DNA from 3 places in the Enterococcus sp. DIV0724b genome. Region 2 is predicted to be linked to each of the others. Evidence: riboswitches for the same ligand, from Rfam matches in the RefSeq annotation. Region 2 holds a riboswitch; each other region holds the start of a gene.
What was found. Region 2 has a riboswitch for magnesium ahead of IGJ02_RS06775 (MgtC/SapB family protein). Riboswitches for the same ligand answer to the same signal wherever they lie in the genome.
Positions count from the first base shown of each region.

Region 1: another riboswitch for magnesium. It lies ahead of IGJ02_RS09795 (phosphatase PAP2/LCP family protein); the one in region 2 lies ahead of IGJ02_RS06775 (MgtC/SapB family protein).
Region 3: another riboswitch for magnesium. It lies ahead of IGJ02_RS03820 (LCP family protein); the one in region 2 lies ahead of IGJ02_RS06775 (MgtC/SapB family protein).

Region 1 covers NZ_CP172890.1:2,120,300-2,123,587, reverse strand. The annotation lists gene IGJ02_RS09800 (ABC transporter ATP-binding protein) at 1-1,301, shown strand, start outside; M-box (ykoK) riboswitch at 1,550-1,717, shown strand; gene IGJ02_RS09795 (phosphatase PAP2/LCP family protein) at 1,978-3,288, shown strand, end outside.
Region 2 covers NZ_CP172890.1:1,460,456-1,463,743, forward strand. The annotation lists gene dnaI (primosomal protein DnaI) at 1-515, shown strand, start outside; gene IGJ02_RS06770 (hypothetical protein) at 682-1,152, shown strand; M-box (ykoK) riboswitch at 1,319-1,489, shown strand; gene IGJ02_RS06775 (MgtC/SapB family protein) at 1,771-2,418, shown strand; gene IGJ02_RS06780 (GNAT family N-acetyltransferase) at 2,451-2,918, shown strand; gene mgtA (magnesium-translocating P-type ATPase) at 3,180-3,288, shown strand, end outside.
Region 3 covers NZ_CP172890.1:808,809-812,096, reverse strand. The annotation lists gene IGJ02_RS03825 (FAD-dependent oxidoreductase) at 1-630, opposite strand, end outside; gene IGJ02_RS03820 (LCP family protein) at 796-1,710, opposite strand; M-box (ykoK) riboswitch at 1,887-2,055, opposite strand; gene IGJ02_RS03815 (DUF4303 domain-containing protein) at 2,321-2,818, shown strand; gene IGJ02_RS03810 (DUF4809 family protein) at 2,908-3,288, opposite strand, start outside.

The sequences.
Region 1 (3,288 bases), 660 kb from region 2:
TTATCGGTGTTATCATCATGATGCTATCGATTTCTGTTCAAATGACAGGGATAGCCATTTTGATCGTCCCAATTTCAATGATCTTAATTATGATTGTTGTGAAAAATTCGCAAAAATACTTTAAAACACAACAAGAATATCTAGGTGTCATCAATGGTAAAGTAGAAGAAACAATCGGTGGCTATAACATCGTCCGTCTATTCAATGATGAAGAAAATTCACTTAAAGAATTTAAAACTCAAAACGATGTCTTATTCAAATCAGCTTGGAAATCACAATTTCTTTCAGGTTTGATGCAACCCATTATGAACTTTGTCGGAAATCTAGGTTATGTTGCCGTAGCGATCTTTGGTGGAATCTTAGCTTATAATGGCACAATCACAGTCGGTGATATTCAAGCGTTCATCCAATACGTACGAAACTTAACACAACCTATTGCGCAATTGGCTCAAGTATCTAACTTACTTCAATCAATGGCAGCAGCAGCTGAACGTGTCTTTGAATTCCTTGAAGAAGATGAAGAAGCACAAACTGTTCCAAACCCGGTTAAAATCGATAAAGCAAAAGGTATGGTCGACTTTGAACATGTTCGTTTTGGTTATACACCCGATAAAATCATTATCAATGATTTCAGTTCCCATGTTGATCCAGGCCAAACTGTAGCGATCGTAGGTCCTACTGGTGCAGGGAAAACAACAATGGTTAAGCTATTGATGCGGTTTTACGATGTAACATCTGGTGCGATTAAAATCGATGGTCATAATATCAAAGACTTTAATCGTGCAGACTTACGTAAAAATATCGGGATGGTTTTACAAGATACTTGGTTATTTAAAGGAACGATCATGGAAAACCTTCGTTATGGTCGCCTAGATGCAACAGATGAAGAAGTTTACGCGGCAGCCAAAGCTGCTCACGTTCACCACTTTATCCAAACGTTACCTGGCGGCTACAACATGGAATTAAATGAAGAATCGTCAAATATTTCCCAAGGTCAAAAACAATTATTAACGATTGCTCGTGCAATCTTGGCGGACAAACCGATTTTGATTCTTGATGAAGCAACGTCATCTGTTGATACAAGAACAGAAGGCTTGATTCAAGGCGCCATGAATAACTTGATGGCTGGCCGTACTTCTTTTGTTATCGCTCACCGTTTATCAACGATCAAAGATGCAGATAAAATTCTTTATATGCAGGACGGCGATATCAAAGAACAAGGTACACATGAAGAACTCCTTGCTGAAGGTGGCTACTATGCGTCACTTTATAACTCTCAATTTGAAGAGTTAGAGGAGTAAAAACTTGTAAAAGAGAGGCCGATACAAAAGCGTTTAGCTCCGAGAAATAAGCTGCTTTTTTCTCGCCGTTTATTCGGATTTAGAGCGTGGGATAAAACTGTTCTTTAGTTTTATCCCACGCTTTTTTTTTATTTGCTAGAATAAATCTTTCTGAATTCGCTTGATTTTAAATTAAGAAAAAATAAAGACTCTTGAAATAACTTGAAAAAATTTTTTTCCAGCGTTATTCTTTAATCAAATAAATAGATAAATAACCTTGTTAGGTGAGGCTCCTATACAAACAGAGGCTATTGCGCAGAAACGTCGAAAGACGCCAATGTGTAAAACAGGAATTGTCGAATTAAGGCTTTTCATAAAATAGCTAAGAAATTTTCTTTACGTTGTATAGTGCTAAAACTCAGACGATGAGATTGATTAAAAGTCAAACGTCTTAAGGAAAAATGTTTGGCTTTTTTCTTTTGGTAAATTAGAAAACTATTTTATTTACTGAATGTATACCGTCTTAGTACTTACTTGTGTTTTTTTGGAGTGTGGTTGAATAACGCAAAAAAAGACTGCTAAAAGATTCGCTCCTATCTATTAGGGAATAGAATCTTTTAGCAGTCTTTTTGGGAAATGCTTATGGTTCTTGTTTGATTAGTTTTTTAATGAATATAGGAATGAAGGGATTTATCACATGTATACGTCGAAAGAAAAGAATTTTACTCCAGTTATTTTTAGTGTTGTACTTTTTTCATTACTAAGTTTTTTAGTTGTTAAAAATGTAAGTTGGTTTACAAATTTAGATTCATGGATTTATCAATTTAATTGGAAGCCAAATGAAACACTGACTAGTTTCGTGAATCTATTTGCAAAAACTGCTACAATCGTGCCTATTTTTAGTTTGAGTCTTATCGTGTCATTTGTTCTATGGAAAAATAAGCATAAGCTACTAGCAGTTTGGATGAGCAGTAATGTTTTAGTAGTCAGTGCTTTAGGCTTTATACTTAAGAATTTTGTTGCTCGGCCACGACCTAATGTGGAACAGTTAGCCGAGAAAAGCTCTTACAGTTTCCCAAGTGGGCATTCTCTTTTAGCCATGTGTCTAACTTGTTCTGTTATTTTGATCGTACACACATTTTATCCAAGGAAAACGAAAAATTACAGGATTTTAAAAAATGTATTGCTTCTTTATGTTCTTTTGATTGGCTTGAGTCGAATTTACTTAAGAGTTCATTATCCGAGCGATGTGATTGCAGGGTTTCTTTTAAGTTTTTCTTGGGTGAATTTTTCTTATATCTGCCTTCAAAGGTTGTATCTTAATAGAACATTCACATCACGAGAAGCTAAAAAAAAGTTTGTGCAAAGAACCATTTTGGCTAGCTTAACTGTACTTTTACTGGCCGTTGCGGGAGCTTCTGTATATGGTGCAACAGTCTTTAATAATGTTCAAAAAACGGCTGACAAAATGTATCAGCCGCTGAATCGAAAAACAAAGCCTGCAGAGCTTAATAATAGTAAACCTGTTAGTTTTTTACTTTTAGGGATCGCAAATGATTCAAAGCGTAAAACAGATCTTCGAGCGAATACGATTATGGTCGTGACTGTCAATAATCAATTAAAGAAGACGACAATCACAAGTATTCCTAGAGATGCTTATGTAGAAATCGTTGGAAAAGAGGGTGTATACGACAAAATTAACCATGCCCATTCTTTTGGCGGTGATGAGATGATGATCAATACTGTCGAGCATTATTTAGACATTCCGATCAATCACTATTTTGTCATCAATATGGATGGATTAGCTGCATTGAGTGATGCGGTTGGTGGTGTTACTGTCAATAATGATTTTGAGTTTGATGCAGAAGGAATTCATTATCCAAAAGGAGAGCAGCATTTAGGCGGTTGGGAAACATTGCAATATGCAAGAATGCGCTATGAAGATCCTTTAGGAGACTATGGGAGACAAAAAAGACAGCGGGAAGTAACGATTCAGCTTACCAAAGAA
Region 2 (3,288 bases):
AAGCAATGGCTGAAACAATGAAATTTTTAAATGAGTATACATCGAATGCTAAAGAATTTCATAAAGGGCTGTATCTTCAAGGTACATTTGGTGTAGGAAAATCATTTTTATTAGGTGCGATTGCCAATAGCTTAGCCGAACGTGGTTTTGTTACAACAATCGTGCACTTCCCAACTTTTACTGTCGAAATGAAACAAGCAATCGGTAAAGATATGGTGGGGCCAAAACTTGATGCTGTTAAGAAATCCCCTGTTTTAATGATCGATGATCTTGGTGCAGAATCAATGACTTCTTGGATTCGTGATGATGTATTAAGTGTTATTTTGCAATACCGTATGCAGGAACAATTAGTAACATTTTTTTCATCAAATCTGAATTTGAAAGATTTAGAGAAACATTTATCTGTGACCCAACGTGGAGAACAAGAACCTTTAAAAGCTCGTCGAATCATGGAGCGTATTCGTTACTTAGCACAAGAGATTACAATGTCTGGTAATGATCGACGAAATGGATAGAATTTAATTTTACCCTTGTTATTTATCCAAATTTTATGTGACAGAGACATAATTCAATGAATGTGTCTCTGTCGTTTTTTTATTTTCTTTAAATAACGAATGATCGTATTGGACTATGATAGTTTGTATAGTTTATAATAAAGTATCAGTATTGGAGGACATATCGATGAAAAAAATCGTAATGACAATAGTAGCGGTGTTCACATTGATTTCTTTAGGGGCATGCACACAAAATAAAAAAGATTCATCAAAAGGAAGTGAAGAGACCTCGATGAGCAGTAAAAAAGATCAAACCACCAATGAAACATCGAACACTAAAGATCAAGAAAAATCTCAATCGGTATTCACAGCAGTTTTAGTTGAAGATGCTAAAAAAAATGATACAGTGGATCAATCGACCCGTTTGGTTTTAAAAGAAGTCGAAGCCGTTGAAGATCCAGAAAAAATTAGTGCTATGATGAAAAACGATGGTGTTATTTTGAATGTATCGAAGGAACAATTGGCCAATGGAATCACAGAAAATGATCTAAAAACAGGAGATAAGATTCAATTTACTTTAGTCGGCTTACCTGCGATGACAATGTCGATCCCACCTCAAGTGGCTGGAAATTCAGTTGTCAAAGTTGAAAAAATTTAATAATTTTGAAATGTATGACCGCTATTATAAAGTACGTGAATAAGTACTTTGTAACAGCGGTTATTTTATTTTTATAAATCAAAAATTATTTTTCATTAAAAAATTAAATAAAAAAACATTGACATTTGTTTTAAAACGATGGTATAGTTTCACCTGTAAGATAACTAAATAGATTTGTTAGGTGAGGCTCCTATACAAACACAGGCTACTGCCCAAAAACATCGAGAGATGCCAATGGGTAGAACAGGGATTGTCGATTACAAGGCTTTTCATAAGGTAGCTAAAAGCTCTGCTTTTTACGTTGTATAGTGCCAAAACTCAACGACTAGATCATGCAGGCTTTTTTTTGTGCGCTTATTTATGACCTTCCGCTGAGTTTTGGCGGAAGGTTTTTGCTTGCTCACCAAAGTTTCGTCACAGTGAAAAATGCTGTGAATGACTATATTTCATTTCGATCTTATCAATTCCTAACTTGAGAATTGAAGGACAGAATAGCTGAGAAACAGTAATTTGCGAACGAAGAGAGTGCAGTTTCCATTCTTGTGAGTCACTACTAAACATACCAACAAATCTAAGAAAGGAGTATGCTATGAATTTTTAATCAACATTATCGCCAGTATTTTTGCAGGAATGGTCATTGGGGCTGAGCGGCAATGGCGAAAAAAACTAGCTGGAATGAGAACAATGACGTTAGTAACATTTGGTTCATGTCAATTCGTTTCATTATCCACGTTGATCCAAGACGATAGTAGTCCTACACGAATCGCGGCCCAAGTAGTTAGTGGGATTGGCTTTCTTGCTGGAGGGGTGATTTTACGTGAAGGATTTAGCGTGACTGGTATTAATACAGCGGCAACATTATGGTGTTCAGCTGCTGTTGGAAGTTTAATTGGAGCAGGATTTGTTATTCAAGGAATGATATGTGCATTCGCTTTAATGTTAGTCAATATTTTATTAAGAAATTTATCATTTAAAATAGACGATTTAACTGTTCAAAGAGAGGAGGCACAAACAGATTCGATTCATTATCTATCAGTTATTGCCAGCAATACAAGTGAAGTCATGCTTAGAACAGAAATTATCCAGTTACTGGATAAATATTGCTTAACGTTCACAAAATTTTCCTGTACTGATTTGGCAGGGAAAAAAGTAAGACTATTTTTAGAAATCGAAGCAACCAGAAATGGCACACTAGCAGTCAATACGATTATTTCAGAATTATCTCAACTATCAGAAGTCATTGAAATTAATCAAATGAGCAATTAAAAGAATGGAGGAATCAAAATGGTAAAACAGTGATGGTCAAAATCATTAATTGGAACAGTGAAGAATATTGGCAAGGAATCTTTTTAAGAAATAAGCTACTCAAAACTAGTGCGGGGAAAGAATGGATCAAAGAATTACCTGTCAATGAAAAACAGGATATTCATATGGTTGCGCTGGTTGAAGGGAAAGTTGTGGGGACTTTACTTCTTTCTAAAAGAAGCCAAACAGTAGCTCAAATCAAACAAGTTGCGATTGATGATCGGTATCAAGGATTTGGCATAGGAAAACAATTACTTGAATTTGCTGAAAAAATAGCAGATCTGATGAATTTTCAAACCATATTTTTAACTGGTCGTAAGCAAGCTTGGGGATTTTATGATCATTTTGGGTATAAACGTATTGGCTATGCTTACTCAGATGGACAAGTGATCTTAAAAAAATTTGAGAAACGTATTTGTACAAAAAACAACACGCGAAGACTAGAATCATCAAACATATAACGCTAAAGGAGATGGAAACAAATGGATGACAGTAGTCAGATGATCAAGGACTTATGGATAGAGAAATCTGTTGAAGAAACTAAATATTATTGTCTATTTGTTTCTAGGGTAATTAAGTAAATTTCTCCGATAATAGATCCTCTTTTTCCATCAGTCCGATTCCTAAAATAGAGATAACATTATGAAGTTCTAGATGGCTAACGTTTATACAAAGCTGTCTGTTATTTCATTGATCAGAGTTTTAGAAAGAAGGAGAACTATATGGATAAAAGAGCAGTATTGAACAAAAATAATAACCAATCATATGAATATTTCGCAAGAAACTCAGCTGAAAATATCTTAACATTTTTCAATTCTTCAAGAATGGGCT
Region 3 (3,288 bases), 650 kb from region 2:
AACAGTCTCATTAAAATGGAAAATGACCCCTCGAGCGCTCATTTCTGCTTGTACGGGCCGGATCATTTCTTCATCAAAATACTTGAATAATAAATAATCCATCCGTTCAAACAGATGCACTTCTTTGCCTTTTTTCAGCAAAGTATCAGCCGCTTCCCCACCTATTTGGCCACCGCCGATCAATGCGACTGTATTACTATTTTCCAAATGTTCGATTGCGTTTACTACTCCTTGTAAAAATTTATATTTTAAAACCTTTTCTGAATCACTACCGAGAATTTTCTGGGACCACTGACTAGAACCTGTTGCTAAAATCAGTTTGTCAAATGACATAAAAAAATCAGATTCTTGTTTTTCATACTTAATAATACGCTGTTTTGAATCCATACTGACGACTTCTGCGTTTAACAACAAAGAAATACCGTTATCTACTAGCTGTTCTTCTGAAATGAACTGAGCTGTTTCAATAGGACCGATCGTTTCATTGAAATACAGATTGATTCCTCCAGGCAAATAACCTATTGTTTGTTGCTTATCAATTAAATGGATTTCAGCCTTGGGATGTTTTTTTCTAATCGCTAAAGCAGCAGATACTCCCGCAAATGAAGCCCCTATAATCACGACTTTCATAGTAGAATCCTTCTTTCTAAAATAGTAAACCGTTTTCTTAAAGAATAGCATACGCATGCACTTATCGCATAGAAAAAAGCTAATTTGTTTGAGTATTATACAAAAAAACTCGTCTACTCACTATGTAAGAGAGCAAACGAATTTTTTAATTGTACAATTGTATTTTTAATTATCCTTCATGAACTCCTGAATCGCTTCAGCATTCTTCTGTTCATCAAGCTCGATCACGCTTCCAGATTCAGTATAATCATTAAAGTTCCATGTCCCCTCTACAGGAACTGATAATGATTTTAATGGCTTCACTTTTCCAGAAAGAAAATCTTTCGCCAAATCGATCAATAAACTTGTTGGTACATTTGTATCAATTTTCCCAACCATTTTTCCAGCAACTTGAGGTAGTTCCCATACTGGAATCAAATCTTTAGACTGCTCAACTAAAGCATCCATCACTTGTTGTTGACGTCTGATCCGACCAAAGTCACCTTCTTCATCCATCCTAAAACGAGCATACTGCAATAAACTATTCCCATGCAAAGTTTGCTTTCCTTTAAGAATGTCTACACCGTCTAAATTAATATCTTTTTCAGCATCGATTGTGACCCCTTTTGGATAAAGTTCATCAATGATGTCACTAAACTCTTTAAAATCCATTACCACATAGTAATTGATTGGTAAATCAAAGTTGGTTTTCAACACATCTTTAGTCATTTGTGCGCCGCCATATGCGTATGCTGCATTTATTTTATCTTGTCCACCATCAGGAAATGTTACATAACTATCTCTCATGATTGAAATCAATTTAGGCTGTTTCGTTTTTCCATCATAGTGAGCCACCATCAACGTATCTGAACGACCTTGATCCTCGTCATCATCTCTCGAATCATTCCCAACGACCATAACAGTTATTTGTTTATCGCTCGTTTGTTCATCTCCAGTAAAGTTTTCATTTTTATTGGAAAGTTTTGATTCACTCTTTTCTTTGGCTGTTTGGAATGAAATCGCCGCATAACAGCCTACACTCACAACTACAAGTAGAATTGATAATAATGTAATCGTCACTATTTTTACAGATTTTTTCATTGTTTATTCCTTTCTAAACATAAAAATTGAATCGATTTGTTTAATCTTGACTAAAATTAGATAATTGCATTTTTTCTTAGCTAAAAGAAAAAATCCCTCACCAAGAATACTCAGCGAAGGGATCAGAATACGGCGACTTAAACACATGGCATTCGCCATGAATTTGCAATTTATCTAGATCTTCTCTTCGTTGAGTTTTAGCACTATATAACGTAAAAAGCATTGCCTTTAGCTACTTTGAAAAACGCCTTAATTCGACGAATCTTGTCCTACCCGTACCTGTCTTTCGACATTTCTGAGCAGTAGCCTGTGTTTATATAGGAGCCTCACCTAACAAGTATTTAATTCATTTTAAACTATAAGCGTATCGAATCACAAAGTCAAATTAAATTTTATAAATGCTGTTCAATTTAAAACTAAGTTATTAAAATATAACTATTCTGTACCTAACACTGCAGTAAAAGTAAATTATGACAACAACTATTTTAAATGAAAAAATCTTTACATTTTCTTAAAAAATACCTATTTCACTTTAAAAAGCAACTTTAGATAGACATTCCTCCCTTTATCTGTTTCAATGTTTAAAAGACAGAACACTTGGAGGATACGCATGGAACACTTTTTAGAAAAACAACAAGAGTACTTTTTTAATTTTTTAACCGATAGCATCGACAACTTTTTATTAGATCATTCCGACGAAACCTTTTATGCATTTGCATTAGACTGTAATATTTATGAAGAAGGTGAAATAAACCTTTGTTTTAATACTGTAGATCTTTGGCAAGAAACAACAAATTATTATGCAAGTAGAGGTCACAGCAACATACAATTAGAAGAAATGAAATACAATTCCAGTGACTGGGATGAAAATCAACGTTTTGCCTCCCTTCACCTATTTGATGATTGGGTGGAAGATGAGCAAGATATTGAAATGGTTCTTGAATGGCTTTGTCAGCAAATAATCCTCTTGACTGACAGCGAAACGTTCGAACGAATCCCAAAAACAGAAGATTTTAAGCTATTGGTTTACGATCATGACGAAACACCTTCTGACTCACAAGAAAGATTTGAAAAAATCGGAATGTCAGAACTTTTTCAAATAGAATAACAAAAAAATGCTTGTTTTTAAGGTTAAAAACAAGCATTTTTTTGTATCTAGTTTCTAAATAAAGCTATGATATCATTCGTTAAAGTAGTTTAAAAACAAAACGCCAATTCTTCCACATTAAAAAAAGCTACTAATATTTCATTCACCTTTTCCACTAATTTCTTCTCGTCCGTAATTTGATCCCTTGTTTCAATTGCCACTGCCCCATTTGTATACGTCAGAAAATCATATTCTTCTTTGAGCGTAACTTGATGATCCTCTTTTTTATATAACGTATAATCATCGATAACATCTATCTCGTATTCACGTTTGTAGCCATTTTTTAACGCTATTGCAGTTATCAAAGAATTGACTGTCAATGCTTCTAAAGGAATAACTTGTTCGTCTATCGTCAATGTATAATTTTCATCCTCAATAATTCCACAAGCATTGCAACCACCATCTAATAAATTCACTGTTTTACTAATTAA